3 regions of the Pseudoalteromonas sp. PPB1 genome follow, and region 2 is predicted to be linked to each of the others. Evidence: predicted binding sites of a transcription regulator. Region 2 holds the regulator's gene; each other region holds the start of a gene.
The links. Region 2 encodes MetJ, which represses methionine synthesis genes. Its sites were predicted from a motif close to TAGACGTCTAGACGTCTA; they were not measured.
Positions count from the first base shown of each region.

Region 1: a site for MetJ is predicted at 2,614-2,631, ahead of metK (methionine adenosyltransferase). Genes of this name have one in related genera too.
Region 3: a site for MetJ is predicted at 3,405-3,422, ahead of IY568_RS19850 (methylenetetrahydrofolate reductase). Genes of this name have one in related genera too.

Region 1 covers NZ_JACEQV010000003.1:263,807-268,933, reverse strand. The annotation lists gene IY568_RS04985 (START domain-containing protein) at 1-390, shown strand, start outside; gene IY568_RS04980 (HDOD domain-containing protein) at 447-1,298, shown strand; gene metK (methionine adenosyltransferase) at 1,362-2,513, opposite strand; gene tkt (transketolase) at 2,875-4,869, shown strand.
Region 2 covers NZ_JACEQV010000014.1:92,968-98,094, reverse strand. The annotation lists gene priA (primosomal protein N') at 1-934, opposite strand, end outside; gene rpmE (50S ribosomal protein L31) at 1,244-1,459, shown strand; gene IY568_RS15325 (malic enzyme-like NAD(P)-binding protein) at 2,088-3,329, shown strand; gene metJ (met regulon transcriptional regulator MetJ) at 3,404-3,724, opposite strand; gene metB (cystathionine gamma-synthase) at 4,025-5,127, shown strand, end outside.
Region 3 covers NZ_JACEQV010000025.1:21,656-26,782, forward strand. The annotation lists gene cysE (serine O-acetyltransferase) at 1-89, opposite strand, end outside; gene IY568_RS19845 (M16 family metallopeptidase) at 292-3,165, opposite strand; gene IY568_RS19850 (methylenetetrahydrofolate reductase) at 3,467-4,423, shown strand; gene gpsA (NAD(P)H-dependent glycerol-3-phosphate dehydrogenase) at 4,649-5,127, opposite strand, start outside.

The DNA.
Region 1 (5,127 bases), on a different contig from region 2:
CCAAATCAGACGCTGGTTTTGACCCACTTTGATTTGCCCTGGCCACTGCGCAAGCGGGATATGGTAACGCATGCCTGCTTATTGCAAAAGTCGCCCGCCAGTTATGTGCTAACGATACGCTCAGTCGCCGAGTATCCGTCTGAACCGGGAATGATCCGCATTCAACCTGTCTTAGTGCAATGGGTTTTGACGGAACGAGACGATGGCGTTGAAATAAACTACCAGATCTCGGCAGATATTCAGGGCGATGCGCCGCAGTTGTTTGTCGACAAAGTAGCATTGCGCAACACTCGCGCCTCTTTTAACGCACTATATGCATTACTGCAGGCACAGGCGCACAATGCCAAGGCTTGGGCCATTACGCCCGCAAATACCTGCCCGTTCGAATGATCATCACTGGATCATCGTCTACACTAAAATCAAACTAGCCTGACTTGTTTGTTGTTATGCTCAATATTGATGAAAAAACACTGGCGGAGTTACGCTCCGGTTTTAATCTGCCTGCAAAGCCTGAAGTTCTGGAACACATTCAGAATGAACTCAATAGTGAAGAGCCCGAGCTCAATCGTGTTGCGAACATCATTTCACAAGATGTCGCAACATCGGCCGCGGTGCTAAAAGTGATTAATTCTCCGGCCTATGGGATGTCCAGGACGGTGTCTGACATTAAACAGGCGGTGATGTTTTTGGGGCTCAATAGCATCACACAGATTGTTACTGGCTACTTATTGAAAGAAGCGTTCGACCAGAGTCTTTGTTGTATTTCGTTAGAGCGCTTCTGGGACAATGCCATTGATATTTCTCAGATAGCGATGTTAATTGGCAAGCGGGTACGCGCGAATGTCCCCATTGAGAACTTGCAGTTATTGGGTTTGTTTCATGATGCGGGTATACCGGCTATGGCGATGCGCTATGACAACTACAAAGAGGTCATGACTCGCGCGATACAGCGACCCGAATATACTTTGGCGCACTATGAGGAGGAGTTGTATCCGACCAATCATGCGGTGGTGGGTTATTATCTTGCGAGCTCCTGGAATATTCCCAAATCCATGTGTCAGATAATCTTACGCCACCATGATCCGCAGTACCTGGAAGAAGAGCATGATGAGAGCGAACAACAGGCCTTTGCCATTCTTAAACTGGCAGAAAATCTCGCATTTGAAGGAAAGTACTTTCGCAATTGTGCCGACTGGCATGCATTTAAAGATAAGATAATGATTGTCTTAAATATTCACGATGATGATTATGTGGATATTAAAGAAGATATTGAAGAGTTTCTGATTTCTGGGAATTAATTATTTCAATCCGTAAAACAAAAGGCGCCCTAAGGCGCCTTGTCTGTAAATCTGAGTTTACAATTATAGACCAGCAGCGGCTTTAAGTGCTTCTGCTTTATCTGTTGCTTCCCACGGGAATTCATTACGGCCGAAGTGACCGTATGCCGCAGTTGGCTGATAGATTGGACGTTCAAGGTCCAGCATAGTGATCAAGCCATAAGGACGCAGGTCGAAGTGGTCGCGGATCAATTCGATCAGGCGTGCTTCTTCTAGTTTACCTGTGCCGAAGGTTTCAACACTGATAGACGTTGGCTCAGCAACACCAATTGCGTAAGACACCTGGATTTCACATTTGTCCGCAAGGCCTGCTGCTACAATGTTCTTAGCAACATAACGTGCTGCGTAAGCGGCTGAACGGTCAACTTTTGATGGATCTTTACCTGAGAATGCACCACCACCGTGACGTGCCATACCACCGTATGTATCTACGATGATTTTACGGCCAGTCAGACCACAGTCACCCATTGGGCCACCGATAACGAAACGGCCAGTCGGGTTGATGAAGAACTTGGTCGCTTCAGTGATAAGTTCAGCTGGTAGAACTGGCTTGATGATGGTTTCCATCACTGCTTCAACCAGGTCATCCTGGGAAACTGAATCACAGTGCTGAGTTGACAGGACAACCGCGTCAATACCCACTGCTTTGCCATTTTCATAGGCAAATGTTACCTGTGACTTCGCATCAGGACGCAACCAAGGCAGAGTGCCATCTTTACGCACCTGCGCCTGACGTTGAACCAGACGGTGTGAGTAAGTGATAGGTGCCGGCATTAATACGTCGGTTTCGTTACAGGCATAACCAAACATCAGACCCTGGTCTCCCGCGCCTTGTTCTTCAGGACGAGTACGGTCAACACCCTGGTTGATGTCTGGTGATTGTTTACCAATGGTGTTCAGAATTGCACACGAGTCGGCGTCGAAACCCATATCTGAGTGAGTGTAGCCAATCTCGCGTACCGTTTTACGCGTTAGTTCTTCAATATCAACCCAGGCGCTAGTGGTGATTTCACCACCGACCATCACCATGCCGGTTTTTACGTAAGTTTCACACGCAACACGTGCTTTTGGATCTTGCTCAAGGATAGCATCTAGTACCGCATCAGAGATCTGATCGGCGATTTTATCCGGATGACCCTCAGAAACAGATTCAGAAGTAAATAAATGTTTTGCCATTGTATTTATGCTCACAAATATTGCGCTTCACAAACAACAGGAATAGCGCGAAAAAATCAGAGCGATATATTATCGAAAACGCGCACGGCTGCATAGCTTTTTTACGCCTAGACGTCTAATTTTAAATCTTTGCGAAAAACGCAGTAAAAAAGTCCCCGGTGACGCTAAGAATTCATTGATTTTTAATTGCAGTGGTTACCCTAATAGGTAAGAATGGGGACCAATTTTCTAATCGAGTTACCTGCATTTCGGCGTGTCATGCATTGAATTGCCACACATTAAGGTAAACATGACAACGTCGCCACACGGGTATATTAGGTACAGATTTGCCACTCAAATGACAAAAAAAGTAGGAGACTTCATGCCATCTCGCAAAGAACTTGCAAATGCCATACGCGTTCTGTCCATGGACGCAGTTCAAAAGGCCAAATCCGGTCACCCGGGTGCCCCAATGGGTATGGCCGATATCGCAGAGGTATTGTGGCGCGATTATTTAAAGCACAACCCAAATAACCCTGACTGGGTCGATCGTGACCGCTTTGTATTATCAAATGGCCATGGCTCCATGCTCATTTATTCTCTATTGCATTTGTCTGGTTATGATCTGTCAATTGATGAACTAAAAAACTTCCGCCAAATGCATTCTAAAACACCAGGTCACCCTGAGTATGGTTATGCTCCAGGTATCGAAACAACCACTGGACCACTTGGCCAGGGGATTACCAATGCGGTAGGTATGGCGATTGCTGAAAAGGCTCTGGCGGCACAGTTTAACCGTGATGAATATGACATCGTGAATCACTACACCTATGCTTTCCTGGGCGATGGCTGTTTGATGGAAGGTATTTCTCACGAAGCATGTTCTTTGGCAGGCACTCTGGGCCTGGGCAAGCTCATCGCATTTTGGGATGACAACGGTATTTCTATTGATGGTGAAGTAGAAGGCTGGTTCAGCGACGACACACCTAAGCGTTTTGAAGCGTATGGCTGGCACGTAATTGCAGATGTGGATGGTCATGACAGCGAGGCGATCACCGCTGCCATCGAAGCGGCGCGCGCTGAGTCGGATAAGCCAACCTTAATCTGCTGTAAGACAGTGATTGGTTACGGCTCACCAAACAAGTCGGGCAGCCACGATTGTCATGGTGCACCTTTGGGTGACGACGAGATCAAAGCGGCACGTGAATTCCTTGGCTGGGAGCACGAAGCGTTTGATATTCCTGAGTCTGTATATGCTAAGTGGGATGCTGCGGCGCACGGCCAGCAAATTCAGAGCGAGTGGCTGGTTAAATTCACTGAGTACCAGATGCATTACCCTGAGTTGGCGGCAGAGTTTGAACGTCGTACTAAAGGCGAGTTACCTGCTGACTGGGCACAGAAAAGTGCAGAGTACATTGCACAGTTACAGGCCAATCCAGCCAATCCGGCAACCCGCAAAGCGTCACAAAATGCATTGAATGCGTTTGGCCCACTGTTACCTGAATTTATGGGTGGTTCTGCGGACCTGGCAGGTTCAAACCTGACGTTATGGGAAGGCTCTAAAGGCCTGACCGCTGATGATGCGTCAGGTAACTACATCTTCTATGGTGTACGTGAATTCGGTATGTCAGCCATCATGAATGGTATCGCACTGCACAAAGGTTTCATTCCTTACGGCGCGACCTTCCTGATGTTTATGGAATACGCGCGTAACGCAGTGCGTATGGCTGCATTGATGAAGCAACCAAGTATTTTCGTTTACACCCACGATTCAATCGGTCTGGGTGAAGATGGTCCGACACACCAGCCGGTAGAGCAGCTTGCGAGCATGCGCATGACACCAAACCTGGTTAACTGGCGTCCGTGCGACCAGGTTGAATCAGCGGTTGCCTGGCAGCAGGCTATCGAACGTAAAGACGGTCCTACGTCACTGGTATTTACCCGTCAGGGGCTTGAGCAACAGGCGCGTAGCGACGAGCAGGTAGCAGCCATTAAGCAAGGTGGTTATGTGCTGAGCTGTGACGGTGAGCCAGAGCTTATCCTGATTGCAACAGGTTCAGAAGTTCAGTTGGCTGTCGAAGCGGCTGCACAGCTTCGTGACAGTGGCAAGCGCGTACGTGTTGTGTCTATGCCATCTACCGATGCGTTCGATGCACAATCTGCTGAGTATAAAGAGTCAGTATTGCCAGCGGCTGTGACACGTCGTGTTGCGATTGAAGCGGGTATTGAAGACTACTGGTACAAGTATGTAGGCTTGAATGGCGCAGTAGTAGGCATGAGCACTTTTGGTGAGTCAGCGCCGGCTGCTGAGCTGTTTAAGCACTTTGGCTTCACGGTTGAGAATGTGGTTGCTAAGGCGAATGCCTTGTTCAATTAAGCTCAAACGCTAACATTGAAAAAGCCGTTTAAGGAAACTTAAGCGGCTTTTTTGTGCCTGGTGAAAAGATCTGGATAACGGTTCACATGATGGCTGACAGCCATTTTATCATCTAGAGTGATTGCGTGTCAGGATATGTGACAGTACCCATCCTGGGAGGTGCTAAACAATCTAAGAGTCATTTTGCTGAAAAAATATACATGGGTATTGGGAATATTTTTGTCACCTCTCATGCCTGTGCTCGTAGTCAAGGCGGCC
Region 2 (5,127 bases):
TCATGCTCAAGGTCTGAAAGGGCAAAAAGATGGCTGAGCGGGTGCCAATCACCAGAGCTGACTCTCCCAGCTCGGCGCGACGCCAGGTATGTAAGCGCTCATTATCGGTGAGGTTTGAGTGCCAAAGATCGATGGGTAACCCCTCAAAACGGCGTTTGAAACGGTTAACCGTTTGTGGCGTCAGCCCTATTTCTGGCACCAGTACGAGTGCCTGTTTGCCACTGGCTAAAATGGCTTCGAGGCTTTGCAGATACACTTCGGTTTTACCACTGCCTGTCACACCTTCGAGTAAGAAGGTACGAAACCCGGTCTCACTGTTGATGGCACTGCAGGCGGTAGCCTGCTCTGGGTTGAGTCTGGGTTTACTACCGAGCTGCAACGGCCTGGATTGCCAGTGTGTATCTGTGCGCAGTTCTTCTTGGATCAGTGCTTTTTCTAACAAGGCTTTGATCTGTGCCTGTGAGAAGCCCAGTGTTTTGAGCTCACTGGCGGTGGCATCTCCGGCACTGCGCAGTTGCTCAAGCAATGCTAATTGTTTCTTTGCTCTGAGCTGAGTGGTTTCACGCCCCGCTACTGTCAGCGTCAGTACCGGTACCTGGGTTTTATCAACTTGCTCGCCTTCGCGCAGTGCACCGGGCAGGGCAGTAAACAAGGTTTCGCCCAGAGGGTGACAATAATACTGGGCACCGAAGCGCAAGAATCCAAGGTGTTCTGGCGACAGCACGGGGGCAATATCCAGTACAGACTCAATGGCTTTTATTTTCTCGGCGGGCACATCGCTGTGAGACTTTAAGGCCACAACAATGGCAACGCAGGCCCGGTTGGCAAATTTTACTCTGACTCGGCCGCCCACACAGGGCTGCTGTTGTGGCTCGAGGCGGTAATCAAAGGTTCTGTGTAAAGGCACTTTTAAAGCGACTTCGGCGAAGCGCATGGAGACTCCGGCATCTGAATATCAAAGTTAAGGACTGGCGCCTGATAGCCCTATCGGGTGCTAACAGAACACGGGCTCAGTATACCGTAACAATGTAAAAATGCATGCCAGTGGTGAGGGAGTTTAGTGTGTATGGCATATTTTGCGGTTACATTCCGAGATTGCGCAAAAAATAACAGCTAAATTGCATTTATTGCTTGTGGATCATCCCGATTGACCCTAAAATACGCGTCCACAATTTTTGTATAACTACGTATGGTGCCAGACTTCGGGTTTGGAGAGCGATACGGCCTTAACTAGAGGTGTCCTATGAAAGAAGGTATTCATCCTACGTACGAAACAATTACAGCAACTTGTTCGTGCGGTAACAAATTCGAGACTCGTTCAACACTGTGTAAAGACATTCACCTGGACGTATGTTCTGCATGTCACCCGTTCTACACTGGTAAGCAGAAGATCCTAGACACAGGTGGTCGTGTTGATCGCTTCAACAAGCGCTTTGGCGCGCTTAGCAGCAAGAAGTAAGCCTTACTTCTGTTGTAGAAAAAGCACCTTCGGGTGCTTTTTTCGTTTCTGTCCCCGGTAATGTGCGATTTTGCCAAATGCTGCACTTTACTATGCTAAGTGGACGGATCAGTGCCGTTCGGTCAGTAAAGTTTCCAGTAATGCGAGATTGTTGCCGACAAACCTGCATGCTATAGCGTTCGTTAAGTTGTGCTCATGTGACAACCATATCACAGCGCAAATTTCCCCTGAATGATCATATTCACCTGATTAATCTGCATAGCTACCCCGGCCAATGTCTCGATTTTTTTATTTAATATTAGTTAAAAGTCGGTATTTTCTCTAATTATGTTTCTAAATGTCGGGAACTTGTTTTTTACGCTTGTTTTATTCATTTGATTTATACTCCGCATAAAAATGACGCTATTTTGACCTGAAAATGACACTTATCGGATCATTTGTTGTGAGTTAAGTTTGCCGAAAAGTAGCAAAAAAGTCGCTAAATATTGCTAACTGCCAACTATCTTTGCTTTAACAGGATAGACCTGATATGGCTTGAATTAATTTTTAAAAAAGGTATGGTTTAACACAGTTAGCGAATTTTTATCTCACTCTCACTTTCAACTTCTTCGTAGGAAAAAATCGCGTCATGTCAGACTTTCGTGAACAAGCTTTACATTATCATGCCCACCCCGTTCCAGGAAAAATCAGCGTAGAGTTGACCAAGCCTGCAGAAACCGTCAAAGACTTAGCCCTGGCATACAGCCCGGGTGTTGCAGAGCCGGTTCGTGAAATTGCAGCCGACCCCAGCAACGCTTACCGTTACACAGGTAAAGGCAACATGGTGGCTGTGATCAGTAATGGTACTGCTATCCTGGGTCTAGGTAACCTGGGTCCTCTGGCGTCCAAACCAGTGATGGAAGGTAAAGCTCTGCTGTTTAAGCGCTTTGCTGGCCTGGATTCAATTGATATTGAAGTTAAGCACCGTACCACTGAAGACTTTATCAATACAGTTGCAAATATTGCCGATACTTTTGGCGGTATTAATCTGGAAGACATCAAAGCTCCTGAGTGTTTTGAGATTGAGCGTGCGCTGATCGAGCGATGTGATGTGCCGGTATTCCATGATGACCAGCATGGCACCGCGATTGTCACCGCTGCGGGTATGTTGAACGCGCTGGAGATTCAGGGCAAAAATATTCATGACGCGATTATCGTTTGTTTGGGGGCTGGTGCAGCTGCCATCGCGTGTATGGAGCTTTTGATTAAGTGTGGTGCACAACGTGAACACATTTATATGCTTGACCGTAAGGGGGTTATTCACACTCGCCGTGATGATCTCAACGAATACAAAAAGTTGTTTGCCAATAACACGGATAAGCGCACGTTACAGGACGTGATCGAAGATGCAGACGTGTTTGTGGGTGTATCTGGTCCGGACCTGTTGTCACCGGAAGATCTGAAATTAATGGCTGATAAGCCTGTGGTGTTTGCCTGTTCCAACCCGGATCCTGAGATCAGCCCGGAAGTGGCACATGGCGCGCGTGATGATCTGATCATGGCAACGGGTCGCTCTGATTACCCTAATCAGGTGAACAATGTACTGTGTTTCCCGTTTATCTTCCGAGGTGCGCTGGACGTGCGTGCAACGGCCATTAATGATGAAATGAAGATAGCCGCGGTTGAAGCAATTCGTAGCATTGCCAAAGAGCCGGTGCCTGCTGAAGTACTCAAAGCGGCGGATGTGGACAGCCTGGAGTTTGGTGAACATTACATCATTCCTAAGCCGATGGACCCGCGCTTGCTACCACGTATCGCCAGAGCTGTTGCCGAGGCCGCGGTAGAATCGGGTGTCGCACAAATTGAGATGCCAGAAAACTACATGGCCTAAGTCAGTTTGAGCAAAAAAAAAGCCTCACAAAGTGAGGCTTTTTTTATTGCTGTTTTTCACTGTCGCTGCACAGATTATTCTTCATTAATCTCTGGGATCTCCAGACCCATTTCCGTCATGATCTGACGGACTTCCGCCGGGATTTTTTCCGGATTGTCTTTGCGCAGGTCTTCGTCACCAGGGAGTGGCTGGCCGGTAAAGGCATGCAGAAATGCCTCACACAGTAACTCACTGTTCGTCGCGTGGCGCAGGTTGTTGACCTGGCGACGGGTGCGCTCATCGGTTAGCACTTTCAGTACGTTGAGCGGGATAGAAACAGTAATCTTTTTTACCTGTTCTGATTTCTTACCGTGTTCTGCATAAGGGTGAATATATTCACCGTTCCATTTAGCCATAGTGATGTACTTGCCTCAGTGTTGTAGATGCAATGCGAATAAGACTGTGTACTGTGTATGGATCCAACCGTGACACGTAGGCTCTCTGTTGGCAATGTTGCACGTCATTTGCCATAGTTTAAGCTCAAATACTCAGTCTTATTAGCATAGAGTTCGCGTTGAGTGGCGAAATTTTATCGGTTTAAAAAAGATAGTCAAATACTAGTTATTTAGCCATTTAGCGGTATAAATGTTTTGACTTCTAACTTTTGTTCATCTAACCTTTTAGACGTCTAAACATCTAATTCATCCAGGTGACCTATGAGCCAAAGCAACAAGTCAACCATAGCGGTACGTACAGGCATAGATGCCGATAAGCATCATGGTGCGGTGGTGCCGCCGCTTTATCTGTCGACCACCTATTCTTTCGCGGATTTTGATAAGAAGCGTGATTACGATTACGGTCGCAGTGGTAACCCTAATCGCGATATTCTTGCGCAAACACTGGCGGAACTGGAAGGTGGCGCTAAGGGGATCATTACCGCAACGGGTATGGCCGCGGTTCACCTGGTGACTCAGTTACTGAATGCTGATGATACCTTAGTGATCCCACACGACTGTTATGGGGGCAGCTATCGCTTGTTTACCTCTCTGGAAAAGCGCGGTTTGCTGAAGGTCAAAGTACTGGATCTGACGCGCAGCGACAGCTTGCAGGAAATTCTGGCCATTAAACCTAAGCTGGTCTGGATTGAAACACCGAGCAACCCCATTTTGCGCTTGACGGATATTCAGGCTGTTGTGGATGTCGCGGCACAGTGTGGTGCGCTGGTCGCTGCTGACAATACTTTCTTGTCGCCGGCACTGCAAAACCCCATCGCATTTGGCGTCGACATTGTGGTCCATTCCACCACTAAGTATATCAATGGCCACTCGGATGTTGTGGGTGGGGCTGTTATCGCTAAAACCGAGGAGCTGGGTGATGAACTGGCCTGGTGGGCCAATAATATCGGTATCACGGGCGCGCCGTTTGACAGTTACCTGACTTTACGGGGTTTACGTACGCTCAATGTTCGCCTTAAACAGCATCAGGAAAATGCGCTGGCGATTGCACGTTACCTTGAGCAATCAGAATTTGTTAGTCAGGTTTATTACCCAGGGCTGGAAAGCCATCCTCAGCACGCACTGGCGAAACAGCAGCAACAAGGCTTCGGTGGCATGGTGAGCTTTGATATTAAAGGGGAGCTCGCGGATGCCGCTAAATTCCTGACCAGTGTGAAGCAATTCTCTCTGGCAGAATCTCTGGGTGGTGTTGAAAGCTTGATTTGTCACCCGGCGACTATGACACATGCGGGTATGGACCCGGCCGCACGGCTTGAGGCGGGTGTTGGTGACACACTGATCCGCATTTCGGTGGGGATTGAGGA
Region 3 (5,127 bases), on a different contig from region 2:
CTTGAGTAAACATGGCTGGCGAGCAGCGGCTCGCGGTCTACTAATTCGGTTGCTTCCTGACGAAGCTTTTGCCAGATCTCGTGTCTCATAAACTGCACTATTTCAATTATTCCAAGGCCTTTTTCTATCTTACCCTGCAAATGCGTAAATTAGCAGTGATAGTCAAATGCTTCTTGCATCAATTTGTTATTAATTATAACCCGAAACAGCGAATTGGGGATGGATGAAAGACAGGCGGATCGCAGATCCGCCTGAGCAAGCGAGGAGTCCCGATGGGACTCCACTCTGGTGTTACTTAAATACCGCTTCTGCGTTCATCACGTCGATGTTCGCAGCTGGGATAGCCAGCTTGTAGTTGGCGATGTGTTTATCTTCATCGATAAGCGTTTGCGGTTTTTCTGCGTTATAGTGCATTGGCGACTCTGTCTGGTTAGCCAAACGCGCTTTCATATCAGCCGCATCGCCTGTGACAAACACATAGTGAATATTGTCACTTTGCAGGTTTTCACGGATCACCCGATTCACATCTTCAACTGTCAAAGATGCCAGCTGGCCGCGAACATAACTGACAAACTCATCAGTGTTATAGAACTGGCTGTCCAGCGCATAACCCAGCTGACGGTCCTGACTGGCGACCATCTGAGGCACAAAGTTGCTCAGGAAGTTGCGCGTTGCCTGGAAGTCACCCTCAGTCATACCGTCATTGATCAGTTTATCCAGCTCATATTGCGCAACACGCGTGGCAAAGTGTGCATCGTTATTTGAGCGCAACGGTCGCAGCCATACCTGGAAAATTTGCTCAGAGCGACCCAAGTTCGCATCCGGCTTAGTCTGGAACATGCCACGCGGGAAATACTCAATGTAGGCATAATCACCATAGTTCATACCTCGCACCTGTCGAATACGCTGGAACAGGTAGGCATTCGAGTTACGGTGCTCACCAAAATAAGAGCGTACTAACCACAGTGCAGTCCAGTCTTTGCTGCTGCGGATGGTATCAATCGGGAAGCCAAAGGAGACCGCTGTTGATTTAGCGCTCTTTTCAATGATGGTCGCGTGACGGCCAGTCAGTGCCGGTGCATCCGGAATAGTCAGGCGAGCTTCCTCACCTTTAGGCAGTTGAGCCAGGTCACTCAGCATACGTGCTTTAAGCTTGTCATCGAGCGCACCTGTGATGCCGACATTCAGTTTGGCCTGTGTAAACTCGCTGCGATAGAAAGCTTTTACATCATCCAGTGTCAGTGCTTCCAGATCCGATAAATCGCCCAGGTTGTAGCTCTCATACGGGTGACCCTGATATAGCTTGTGGTAAAGCACTTCTTTGCCCAGTTCTTCATCGTTAGATGCCTTGAGGCCCGCCTTGATGTTGTCAATCATCTCTTTTTTCAGACGTTTGAAATCATCTTCACGGAAACCCGGATTGAGTAACTGCTCACTGACTAACGCATACCACTGTGCCGCATTGTCTTTGTGCACCCGACCACGTAAAGAAAGCATTTCTTTGTCGATCTGATAGTCGAAACTTCCCGCAATCGGATAGAGTGCTTTTTGAATTTCTTTATACGACTTGCTCTGCGAACCGCCATTAGCAATCATGGCTGCGGTCAGTGCTGCGACGCCTTTTTTCCCTTTCGGATCAGCCGCTGCACCGGTGTAGAACAACAAGTTTACATCCACAAGCGGTGACGCATTGGTGTTGTCCAGTACAGAGAAGTGCTGCTGTTTTGGCTGGCTGAGTTGGGCAACCAGGTTATCAAGCTCAACTTCTTTATCGAATCCTGTCACTTCAGTCAGATCAGACATGGTCACTGTGGTACGACCGCTGTCGACAAAATAACGGTTGGCCACATCGCGAATATCTTCGGCGCTCACTGAATCACTGGTCGCATACAGCGTGTTGATCACTTCCGGATCGCGCTCAAAATGCATGTACTCGGCCAGCATACTGGCAATCGCCTGTGATGAGTCCAGCCCGTTCGCAAAGTTGTATTTAAGGTTAGATTTAAGTGCTGCCAGTTTGTCGCTGTCGACCAGCTCAGTGCGAGCAGTCGCATAAGTACGGTTGATGGCATCACGCACCACGGCCAGGTCACTTTCTTCATTTACCTTCACAAAGACATGCAGCAGACCCGGATCTTTGGTCTCAGCATTGTAAGTAAACATCTGACTGGCAATTTGCTTGTCGACTACCAGCTCTTGATACAGCTCGGAGTTTTCAGAGAAATACAGTTGCGAGATCAGATCCAGTGCCGCGCGATCTTTTTTCTGAGGCTCCCACGCTGTGCCTTTGTATGAGACCAATAGCCAATGGCCCGGCAAACCTTCATAGTGCTCATGCACGTATCTGGCTTGCTGCTGTTTTGGCTCAACCGGAATATCAGCAACGTAATTACCGCGCTGCCAGCCACCCCAGTGTTTTTTAACCATTTTCATGGTTTCCTGCGGATCCACGTCGCCGACAATCACAATCGAGACATATTCCGGCTTATAAAATCGCTCAAAGAAAACTTGTCCGTACGCCATTTGATCGGGCATCGCTTCAATATCTTCGAAGAAGCCCATCGTGGTGTGTTTATAGGTATGCTTATCAAAGGCCTCTTTACGCACAGCACTTAACAGCTTACGAATTGGGCTGGCGTTGTTCTTCAGGTATTCGCCCTTTACCGTTAAGGCTTCGGTGCGGAACTGAGACTCGCTGTAGCTCAGGTTCTGGAAGATATCTGCTTTAATCTCTAAAACCTTATCCAGGTGCTCTTTAGAGAAATTCAGATGGTAGTTAGTATAATCATTGGTAGTGTAAGCGCGGTTATCTACGCCTGAGTTTTTCAGAATGTCAGCGTAAACATCTTGAGGGAACTTCTCCGAGCCCTTAAACATCATATGCTCAAAAAAGTGTGCAAATCCGGTACGGCCCGGTTCAACTTCGTTGCGCGAACCAACAGATACCGGGATCTGTAACGAGACAACATCTGGATAATCAGTTTTCACCACCATGACGCGCAGGCCATTATCCAGCTCTTCCAGAACATAATCCTGCGCAAACACCTTGTTACTTGCCTGGGCCTGAACTTGGCCTGACGTCTGCTCAGTCGATTGCTGAGAGGTTACGCACCCGGTCAGTGCCAGTGACACCGCGAGGCTGGTCGCCAGTAGTTTAAATTTCATATGCTTCCCTTAAATCTGTAGTGATTATTATTTTTGGCCTCGCTCGAGTGAGGCACATCGTTCCCAATTATGCCGCAATCCCGTTTGAATTCATCTTTACGTGCTCATTTTATGTAAAAAAATATGAACTGCATTGGCCCATTCAAAGCTATCGGCAAAACAATGGCTTGCTCCAAAGTCGCAAAATCATATGAAAGAAATTCATGGGCATTGAATTTGTTTCAAGAAAAAAATCTATCTAGACGTCTAAATGGCTGCTATATTAGATCCCAGAAACTGAATTTTTGCCGGAGCCAAAATCATGGCGTTATCACTACAAGAGAAAATCTTAGACCCGAACCAAGGGGTATATTTGATTGGTACGACTCCGCCCAAATCCGGTACGGAGCAAGACAAAGTTGAACGTATTGCCACTAAGCTGCTCGACCGTCTGCACGAAATTGAATACGACGGCGTCATCATTTACGACATTCAGGACGAAAGCAGTCGCACCAATGTGCCCCGCCCTTTTCCGTTTAAAGAAACGGTTGATCCCTGTGAATACAGCCGCCTGGTCAAGTCTTTGTCAAAACTGGACGTGATCACCTATAAAAGTGTCGCACAACGTGACAGCGCTGAATTTAACCAGTGGCTCAGCACCACCAAACAAGAGTTTGGCCTGAATAATTTAGTGCTGGTTGGCTCTCCGTCTTCGCAAGGTAAAATCAATCTACCACTGCCAGAGGCGTATCAGGCGCTGGCCCAGCACGAAGAAAACTTTTTCCTCGGTGGCGTAACTATTGCGGAGCGCCATGCATCAAAACGCAATGAGCACGAGCGACTGATTGAAAAAACCACCCAGGGCTGCGAGTTCTTTATTTCTCAGGCCGTCTATGATGCACAAGCCACCATAGACTTGATCACCAGCTATGCCCGCACCTGTAAACAGCAAGGCATTGCGCCTAAGCGGCTGATCCTGACTTTCACCCCGTGCGGCGGTGAGAAAACCTTGCAATTTATGGAATGGCTGGGCATTTCAGTGCCTGAAGCAACCAAATGGCGCATGCTGGATGCAGACAACACCCTGAGTGAGTCGATCCGCATTTGTCGTGAGAATTTGGATTCAATTCTGCGTAGTTGTGCTCATCTGGATGTTCCGCTGGGACTGAACATAGAAAGCCTGACTAACCGCAAAGAAGAGATCGATGCGTCTATCAACCTCTATCGTCTGCTCAAGGCCACCATGGAGCTGACACTGGCGGAAAAGCAGATCGCTTAATAATACCAATTTCACTTAATATCTGTTCTATTTGAAGGAGCAAATAAGACGCTAACGGCGTTAAAAATTTCTCATTTAGAACAACTAAACAACGAAATTTTTGCCTAGTTATCGACCCTATTTTCTCGCCTCAAAATAGAACACTTAATTAAGCAAATTGGTATAATTTGGAACCAATAAAAAACCGAGCACACTGGCTCGGTTTTTTTATTTTCAGACATCAGGTTATTCGGACTTTTGCTCTCTGCCAAGCAATGCCATGGCCGCTTCTTTGACGTCTTTTTGTTGATACAGCACCTGATAGATTTGCTCCGTGATAGGCATTTCAATGCCAGTACGCTTTGCCAGCAAGTACACTTCTTTGGTGTTACGATACCCTTCAACCACCTGGCCAATACTCTGCATGGCCTCTTCAACGTTTTTACCCTGGCCCAGCGCCAGACCAAAACGTCGGTTACGGGATTGGTTGTCAGTACAAGTCAGGATCAAATCGCCCAGTCCCGCCATCCCCATAAAGGTTTCAGAACGTGCCCCCAGCGACAACCCTAGCCGGCAGAGCTCTGCCAGACCACGGGTGATCAAGGCTGTTCTGGCATTGGCACCAAAGCCAAAACCATCTGACATACCCGCACCAATGGCGATGACGTTTTTCACTGCGCCACCTAACTGGATACCGATAAAGTCGTCATTGCTGTACACCCGGA